One region of the Bradyrhizobium sp. AZCC 2289 genome, then DNA from elsewhere that is predicted to be linked to it. Evidence: predicted binding sites of a transcription regulator. Region 1 holds the regulator's gene; the other holds the start of a gene.
What was found. Region 1 encodes LexA, which represses DNA repair genes until DNA is damaged. Its sites were predicted from a motif close to TGTTCNNNNTGTGTTCNG; they were not measured.

Region 1 (4,208 bases):
GATACCGTCCAGCCATTGCCCGAATTGATCCGGTTTTGTAAACGACCGGGATGATCTCAAGCCTCGCCCCCAACTCCGCCGACGCGTTGCTGTTCGATCTCGGCCGCGTGGTGCTCGATATCGATTTCGGCAAGGCGCTGGCCTGCTGGGCCGGCCATGCCGGCCGTGCGCCGGCCGACCTTGCCGCGCGATTCGTCCGCGAAGCATCCTACCGGGATCACGAGGTCGGCAAGATCGAGGACGCGGCCTACTTTCAAAGCCTGCGCGACGCGCTCGGCATCGGCATTTCCGATGCCCAGTTCCTGGAGGGCTGGAACGCGATCTTCGCCGGCGAAATGCCGGGCATCGCACCGCTTTTGAAACGCGCCGCGGCGCACCTGCCGCTATACGCCTTCTCCAACACCAACCGGCCGCATGTCGAGCATTTCTCGAAAGCCTATGCCGACGTGCTCGGCCATTTCCGCGAAGTGTTTTTGTCATCGACCATCGGGCTTCGAAAGCCCGATGCGGCAGCCTATGATCACGTGGTGAGAGCGATCGGCGTGCCCGCCGAACGCATCGTGTTCTTCGACGACGTCGCCGCCAATATCGAAGGCGCCCGGGCGCGCGGCCTGGTTGCGGTTCACGTGACATCGCCGGACGACGTTGCCGAAGCCCTCGCCGCACTCGGAATTTAGGAGTTTTGCCCGTGGCCTTGATGCCGGTTGCCGATGCTCTCAACGCGATCCTCGCAGGCGCAGAACCGTTGCCCGAAGAAATGGTCGCGCTCGATGCCGCCTATCATCGCGTGCTCGCGCGCGACGTTGCCGCACGGCGCACCCAGCCGCCGCAGGCGATGTCGGCGATGGACGGCTATGCCGTGCGCGCGGCGGACGTCGGCGATCTCACCGCACGACTGAAGGTGATCGGCGAGGTGGCGGCCGGTCGCCCGTTCGAGAAAAAGGTCGGCGCCAACGAGGCGGTGCGGATTTTCACCGGCGGCGTGATCCCCGACGGCGCCGATGCCGTCATCATCCAGGAAGACACGGTTCGGGAAGATCCGGCGGTCGGCGGCGACCACATCACCATCACGGAGGCCGCGAAAACCGGCCGGCACATCCGCCCCGCCGGCGTCGATTTCCGCGAGGGCGACGTGCTGCTTGCCGGGGGAAGCCGCCTCACCGATCGCGACCTCTCGCTCGCCGCCGGCATGAACTATCCGGAACTCGCCGTCCGCCGCCGCCCGAAGGTCGCGGTGCTGGCGACCGGCGACGAACTGGTGATGCCGGGCACCATCCCCGGCCCCGGCCAGATCGTCTATTCCAACGGGTATGCGCTCCGCGCGCTGGCGCGGGCCGAGGGCGCCGAGACTATCGACCTCGGCATCGCCGCCGACACGGTCGCGGCCACCACCGAGGGCATCCGCCGGGCCCGCGCATCCGGCGCGGACATCCTGATCACCACCGGCGGCGCCTCGGTCGGCGACCACGACCTCGTCAAGCAATCGCTGGAGGCGGAGGGCGTCACCATGGCGTTTTGGCGGATCGCGATGCGGCCGGGCAAACCGATGATGCATGGCCGGCTCGGCGCAATGCGGGTGATCGGCCTGCCCGGCAATCCCGTCTCCTCCTATGTCTGCGGTTTTCTGTTTCTGGTGCCGTTGATTCGGGCGCTGTCGGGCCGCGCCAGCGTTCATCACACCAGAGAAGCGGCGCTGCTCGGCCGCGATCTCGCCGCCAACGACCAGCGCGAGGATTACTTGCGCGCCCGCCTCGAGGAGCGCGCGGACGGCGCGCTGATCGCAACCCCGGTCACCCATCAGGACAGTTCGCTGCTCGGGAATCTCGCTGCGGCAAGGGCACTTGTGATACGTCCGCCGTTTGCACCCGCAGCCGGTGCCGGCGCGCCATGCGAACTCCTGCGTTTGCCGGAGTGAAGCGCCGGGCGGCACGTTCCGGCAAAACCGGGTCGCGTTCACCGGAAATTAAGTGGTTGCGGAACATGTATCGAACATATAGTGTCCGTTCATGATTTGTTTCGAGACCTTGTGTCTAGGAATGGGAGTTTCGGACTTCCGATATCGGACTCCCGATATCGGACTCCCGATCTCAGGGAATCGAAGACGCGACCAACCGGGGGAATGCTCGAGATGCTTACGCGCAAACAGTATGAACTTCTGCGTTTCATCAACGAAAGGCTGAAAGAGGCTGGCGTACCGCCCTCCTTCGACGAGATGAAGGATGCGCTCGACCTGCGCTCGAAGTCCGGTATCCACCGACTCATCACCGCGCTGGAAGAGCGCGGCTTCATCCGCCGCCTGCCCAATCGCGCCCGCGCCATCGAGGTCATCAAGCTGCCCGAGTTGTCGGGCAGCGGTAACGGCAACGGCCGCCGCGGCTTCACCCCAAGCGTCATCGAAGGCACGCTGGGCAAGGTCCGCAGCTCCGGCGCCGGTGCTTCCGAGGACGACGGCAACCGCCCGGTCGCGGTGCCCGTGATGGGCCGGATCGCCGCCGGTACGCCGATCGAGGCGCTGCAGACCCGCAGCCATACCATCAGCGTGCCGCCGGATATGCTCGGCTCCGGCGAGCACTACGCGCTCGAAGTGCGCGGCGATTCCATGGTCGACGCCGGCATTCTCGACGGCGACATGGCGCTGATCCAGCGCAACGACTCCGCCGACACCGGCGATATCGTGGTGGCGCTGATCGACGAGGAGGAAGCCACGCTGAAACGCTTCCGCCGCCGCGGCGCCTCGATCGCGCTCGAGCCGGCCAATACCTCCTACGAAGTCCGCATCCTGCCGCCGAACCGGGTCAGGATTCAGGGCAAGCTGATCGGGCTTTACCGGAAGTATTGAGACCGGAAGTATTGAGCGGACGCGCTGGTCCGCTTTCGATTCCCTGCAAGGGGCGGATTATCCACCCCTGATGGATGGTCCTTCGGCAATCGCAAGGATTATCCGCGGCCCAGTCCGGCGCTAGATCCTCGGCACGCAAGCAACGAAGCGCACCCGCTTCGTCGAAAACAGCGTGCAACACGAGGAGACAACCATGCGCAAGACCATTTTGACGGTTCTGGTTTCGGCATTGATTGCCGCATCGACGTCGCAGTTCGCTTCAGCGGCCGAACGGCACCGCGCCAACAAGGCGAACCGCGTGGTGGCCGGCGAGCAATTCCGCAACGCCAATAATTCGGTCGCCGCCCCCGCGCCGTCCGGCTGGGCTTACAGCGGCTTCTCGGCACCCGCCGGCCACTGATCAACTCGGACACGAAAAGAGGCCCCGGCGGAGTCGGAGCTTTTTTTTGCGCGCCGCGCTCCCACGGTTCGAACCGAGCGCGTGTTAGCGCGTTTGTGATCTGACAAGCCTACGCCAGCCGCACAATTGCCCACAAAGGCGCGTATGCTGTGTCTACTCTGATATGGGCCTGTTGCCTCAACAGGAGGCACGGGTCGGCTATCTCGAATGAGGAGCATCCGATGTGTGACTATAGTCTGCACGCTATGGCGACGCGCCCCGCCAAGGTCGGAGAGACGCTGATCACCACGACATTCCGCGGCACATCGACCCGCGGATTTGCATCAGAGAGCGAACCCAACGTCGCGGTCTGCATGCTTCCCGGAACCGAACTGGCGTTTGCCGAAGACGTCAAATACGACAACCGGTGGATCTGGACCCGGACCGTCGGCTTCCGCGTCGGCAAGTTCAACATGATCGATCCGCATGTTCGGGAACGTCACCATGACGCGGTCGAGTTTCCGGACGGAAGCTTTGTGCTGGTGACGCAGCTCTGCGAGGGACAGCGGGTCAGCGTACTGCAATTGCCGGTGACGGTGACTCATCCGATCACCGAGCGCGCGGCGCCGGCCGTCGAAACGCCTCCAGCGACGTCGATCTCGATCGGCTGATCCTTCGCCGCCGGTTCCGGCCGGCGAGCGTTGCGACGCGCGGTGAGTGAAATGGTATTGGAGCGCCTCCGGGACGCAATCCGGGGGCGCAAGAAGAGCTGTACGTCGCCGAAAGATGCCAAGAAAGGAGTGATCGGTGGTCACCAAGATCACTTGGCAAAAAGCCGGGCACGTCACCGAGCCCGGCCGATACATGTTCAGGTTTGGATGGCTTAACGTCGCGGCAGAGGATCTGGCGATCTGGGAACAATTTCCGGATGCGACGTTTACGCTGGTCCAGATGCCGGCGGGGGCGGCGGACGGCATGGAGGAATTTCAT
Region 2 (4,208 bases), 4.0 Mb from region 1:
ATCTTTTTGGTGATCTCCTCGGTGGCGTGCTGGGTCTGCACCGCGAGCGCCTTGACCTCGGTGGCGACCACGGCAAAGCCGCGGCCGGCGTCGCCGGCGCGCGCTGCCTCGATGGTGGAATTGAGCGCCAGCAGCGTGGTTTGCCGCGCAATCTGTGCAATCAGATTGACGACGTTGCCGATGGCGGCGGAGGATTCCCTTAAGCGATCCACATTGGCGCTGGCTTCGCGGGCAGCGTCGCTGGCGAGATCCGCGAGCTTGCCGGCGTCGCGTACCTGCGCTCCTATGCCCTGTGCCGAGTGGGTGAATTTGTCGGCGGCCTGCGAGAATGTCGTCGCCGTGGACTGCGCGGCGCTGGTGCGGCCGGTGAGGGCGTCGGTGCGCTGGCGGATGGTCGATAGTGTTGCCGCGGTCGCTTCGGCGCCGCTGGCGACCGAACCGGCCGCGCGCTCGAGCTGGCGGATCATGGCGCCGAGTTCGAGTTCGAGCAGTTCGAGGATTTCCTTGGCCGAATCACTCTCGGGGGAGGCGGTTGCGCCGGCCACGGCGGCGCTTGCCGGAACCTTGGGTTCGACGGCAGGCGCAGCCGGTTCCGGCACTCGCTTTCGAAACAAACCGAACGCCATGGGAACTCTTAAAAGTTGAAATTGGGTGGGACATCCTCTCATCCGGGCATGAAGTCATGGTTAACAACTGCCTCATATTCCAGCAGGCGGCACTACTTTCATACCCAAAACGGCGTCAAATCTTTGATTTTGGCCGGTCACGGGCTTATAAGGCCGCGCTTTCACCCCCAAATTCCCCTGGCGAATCCAAGAGACCCCGCATGGCCGGCCATTCCCAATTCAAGAACATCATGCACCGCAAGGGCCGGCAGGATGCCCAGAGGTCGAAGCTTTTCGGCAAATTGGCGCGGGAAATCACGGTCGCGGCCAAGATGGGCCAGCCCGATCCGGCAATGAACGCGCGGCTGCGCGCGGCGATCATCTCCGCCCGCCAGGAAAACATGTCGAAGGACTCGATTGAACGCGCCATCAAGAAGGCGACCGGCACTGGCGGCGAACACTACGACGAAATGCGCTACGAGGGGTATGGCCCCGGCGGCGTCGCCGTGATCGTCGAAGCCCTGACCGACAACCGCAACCGCGCCGCTTCCGACATCCGCTCCTACTTCACCAAATCCGGCGGCAATCTCGGCGAAACCGGTTCGGTGGCCTTCATGTTCGATCACACCGGCATCATCGAATATGATTCAAGCGTGGCCTCCGACGATGCGATGCTGGACGCGGCGATCGAGGCCGGCGCCGACGACGTGATCTCGAGCGCGAGCGGCCACGAGATCTATGCCTCGCAGGAAACCTTCCGCGAGGTGGCGAAGGCGCTGGAGGCCAAATTCGGCGAAGCCCGCAAGGCGGCGCTGACCTGGAAACCGCACAACACGGTCGCGGTCGACGACGAGACCGGCGAGAAGCTGTTGAAGCTGATCGATCTGTTGAACGAACATGACGACGTGCAGAACGTCTACGCCAATTTCGAGGTGTCGGACGCGCTAATGGCGAAGATGGGCGGGTGAGGCCACGGTTGCCGCTTCACACTCCGCTGTCGTCGTCCCGCTTGACCGGGCGATCCAGTATTCCAGAGACCGGCGTAAGAGCCGCAACGCCGCGGCGTACTGGATACCCCGCTTTCGCGGGGTATGACGACCCGGCAGGGGATGACGCTCTGTTTATGTTTCGTTCACCGGCCTCTGGCGTTATCACTACGCCATGACATCCCCACCGATTCGCCATCCCGTCCGGATCATCGGCATCGACCCCGGCCTGCGCCGCACCGGCTGGGGCGTGATCGAGACCGAGGGCAACCGGCTGGTCTTCATCGGCTGCGGCTCGGTGGAGGCGCCGGACAATCTGCCGCTGGCAAGCCGGCTATTGGCGATCCATGAGGGGCTTGCCGCTGTGCTCGGCGATTTCAAGCCGGCCGAGGCCGCGGTCGAGCAGACCTTTGTCAACAAGGACGGCGTCGCCACGCTGAAACTCGGCCAGGCGCGCGGGGTTGCCATGCTGGCGCCGGCGATGTTCGGCATCTCCGTTGCGGAGTATGCCCCCAACCAGGTCAAGAAGACGGTGGTCGGCGCCGGCCACGCCGACAAGAACCAGATCGCGGTGATGCTGAGGATATTACTGCCCAAGGCCGAACCGAAATCCGCCGACGCCGCCGACGCGCTGGCGATTGCCATTACGCATGCGCATCACCGCCAGAGCGCATCGCTGCGGCTGAAGGTGGCCGGGCTATGATCGGCAAACTCAAGGGCCTGATCGACAGCTACGGCGAGGATTATGTCATCCTCGATGTCGGCGGCGTCGGCTATCAGGTGCATTGCTCGTCGCGCACGTTGCAGGCGCTGCCGGCGCCCGGTGAGGCCGCGGTGCTGTCGATCGAGACCTATGTGCGCGAGGATCAGATCAAACTGTTCGGCTTTCGCAGCGACATGGAGCGCGAATGGTTCCGGCTGTTGCAGACCGTGCAGGGCGTCGGCGCCAAGGTCGCGCTCGCCGTGCTCTCCACGCTGCCGCCGGCGGATCTTGCGAACGCGATCGCGCTGCGCGACAAGGCCGCGGTGACGCGCACGCCGGGCGTCGGTCCCAAAGTGGCCGAGCGCATCGTCACCGAATTGAAGGACAAGGCGCCGGCGTTCGCCAGTGTCGATCCGGCGCTGGTGCATCTGAGCGGCGCGCTCGACAATGACCGCGCGCCGCGCCCGGTCACCGACGCAATCTCGGCGCTGGTCAATCTCGGCTACGGCCAGCCGCAGGCGGCCGCCGCGATCGCCGCCGCCTCGCGCAGCGCCGGCGAGAAGGCGGAAACCGCGCAACTGATCCGGTTGGGGCTGAAGGAATTGTCGAAGTGAACCCGCCCTCCCGCATCGTCACACCCGAGCGCCGCAGCGACGATGTCGGCGACACCGCGCTGCGGCCGCAATTGCTGTCCGAATTCGTCGGCCAGGCGCAGGCGCGGGCCAATCTTTCGATCTTCATCGAGGCCGCGCGCAAACGCGGCGAGGCACTGGATCACGTGTTGTTCGTCGGCCCGCCCGGACTCGGCAAGACCACGCTGGCGCAGATCGTCGCGCGCGAACTCGGCGTCGGATTTCGCGCCACCTCCGGCCCGGTGATTGCCAAGGCCGGCGATCTCGCCGCACTCCTGACCAATCTCGAAGAGCGCGACGTTTTGTTCATCGATGAAATCCATCGCCTCAGCCCGGCGGTCGAGGAAGTGCTCTATCCCGCGATGGAGGATTTTCAGCTCGACCTCATCATCGGCGAGGGACCGGCGGCGCGCTCGGTCAAGATCGATCTGGCCAAATTCACCCTGGTCGGCGCCACCACGCGCGCAGGGCTGCTCACCAATCCGCTGCGCGACCGCTTTGGCATTCCGGTGCGGCTGAACTTTTATACCGAGGAAGAACTGGAGAAGATCGTCACCCGCGGCGCCCGCGTGCTCAATATCGGCATGACGGCGGACGGCGCCAACGAGATCGCGCGCCGCGCCCGCGGCACGCCGCGGATCGCCGGCCGGCTGCTGCGGCGGGTGCGGGATTTTGCGTCCGCCGCGGACGCCAGTTCGATCGACCGCGCCATCGCCGACCATGCGCTGAGCGCGCTCGAGGTCGACGCCGCCGGCCTCGATGCGATGGACCGGCGCTATCTCACCACCATCGCGATGAACTATGGCGGCGGTCCGGTCGGCGTCGAGACCATGGCGGCGGCGTTGTCGGAGCCGCGCGACGCGATCGAGGACATCATCGAGCCGTTTCTGATCCAGTGCGGTTATCTGCAGCGCACCCCGCGCGGCCGGCTCTTGACGTCGCACGCGTTCCGCCATCTCGGCCTCGCCGAGCCGGCGCGCGATCCCGCCCAATTCGGATTGTTCGGGCAAAGCGAAGAGGAGTGATGATGTCGGGCACCATCGAGATCGTCGCGGCCCTGATCCGTGATCCGGCCGGCCGGGTGTTGCTGGTGCGCAAGCGCGGGACGACGGCGTTCATGCAGCCGGGCGGAAAACGCGATTCCGGCGAAGACGACGTCACGGCGCTGGCGCGCGAAATCGACGAGGAGCTTGGTTGCCGTTTGGTCCCCGACTCGATCCAGCGTCTCGGCGAGTTTGACGCCGTCTCGGCCAACGAGCCCGGCTTTCGGGTCCGCGCATCG

Region 2: a site for LexA is predicted at 1,719-1,736, ahead of ruvC (crossover junction endodeoxyribonuclease RuvC). Genes of this name have one in related genera too.

The regions. Positions count from the first base shown of each region.
Region 1 covers NZ_JAZHRY010000001.1:10,049,355-10,053,562, forward strand. The annotation lists gene V1289_RS47310 (HAD family hydrolase) at 51-677, shown strand; gene V1289_RS47315 (molybdopterin molybdotransferase MoeA) at 689-1,915, shown strand; gene lexA (transcriptional repressor LexA) at 2,129-2,839, shown strand; gene V1289_RS47325 (hypothetical protein) at 3,033-3,239, shown strand; gene V1289_RS47330 (hypothetical protein) at 3,461-3,889, shown strand; gene V1289_RS47335 (hypothetical protein) at 4,026-4,208, shown strand, end outside.
Region 2 covers NZ_JAZHRY010000001.1:6,054,855-6,059,062, forward strand. The annotation lists gene V1289_RS28720 (methyl-accepting chemotaxis protein) at 1-626, opposite strand, end outside; gene V1289_RS28725 (YebC/PmpR family DNA-binding transcriptional regulator) at 827-1,573, shown strand; gene ruvC (crossover junction endodeoxyribonuclease RuvC) at 1,767-2,294, shown strand; gene ruvA (Holliday junction branch migration protein RuvA) at 2,291-2,908, shown strand; gene ruvB (Holliday junction branch migration DNA helicase RuvB) at 2,905-3,951, shown strand; gene V1289_RS28745 (NUDIX hydrolase) at 3,951-4,208, shown strand, end outside.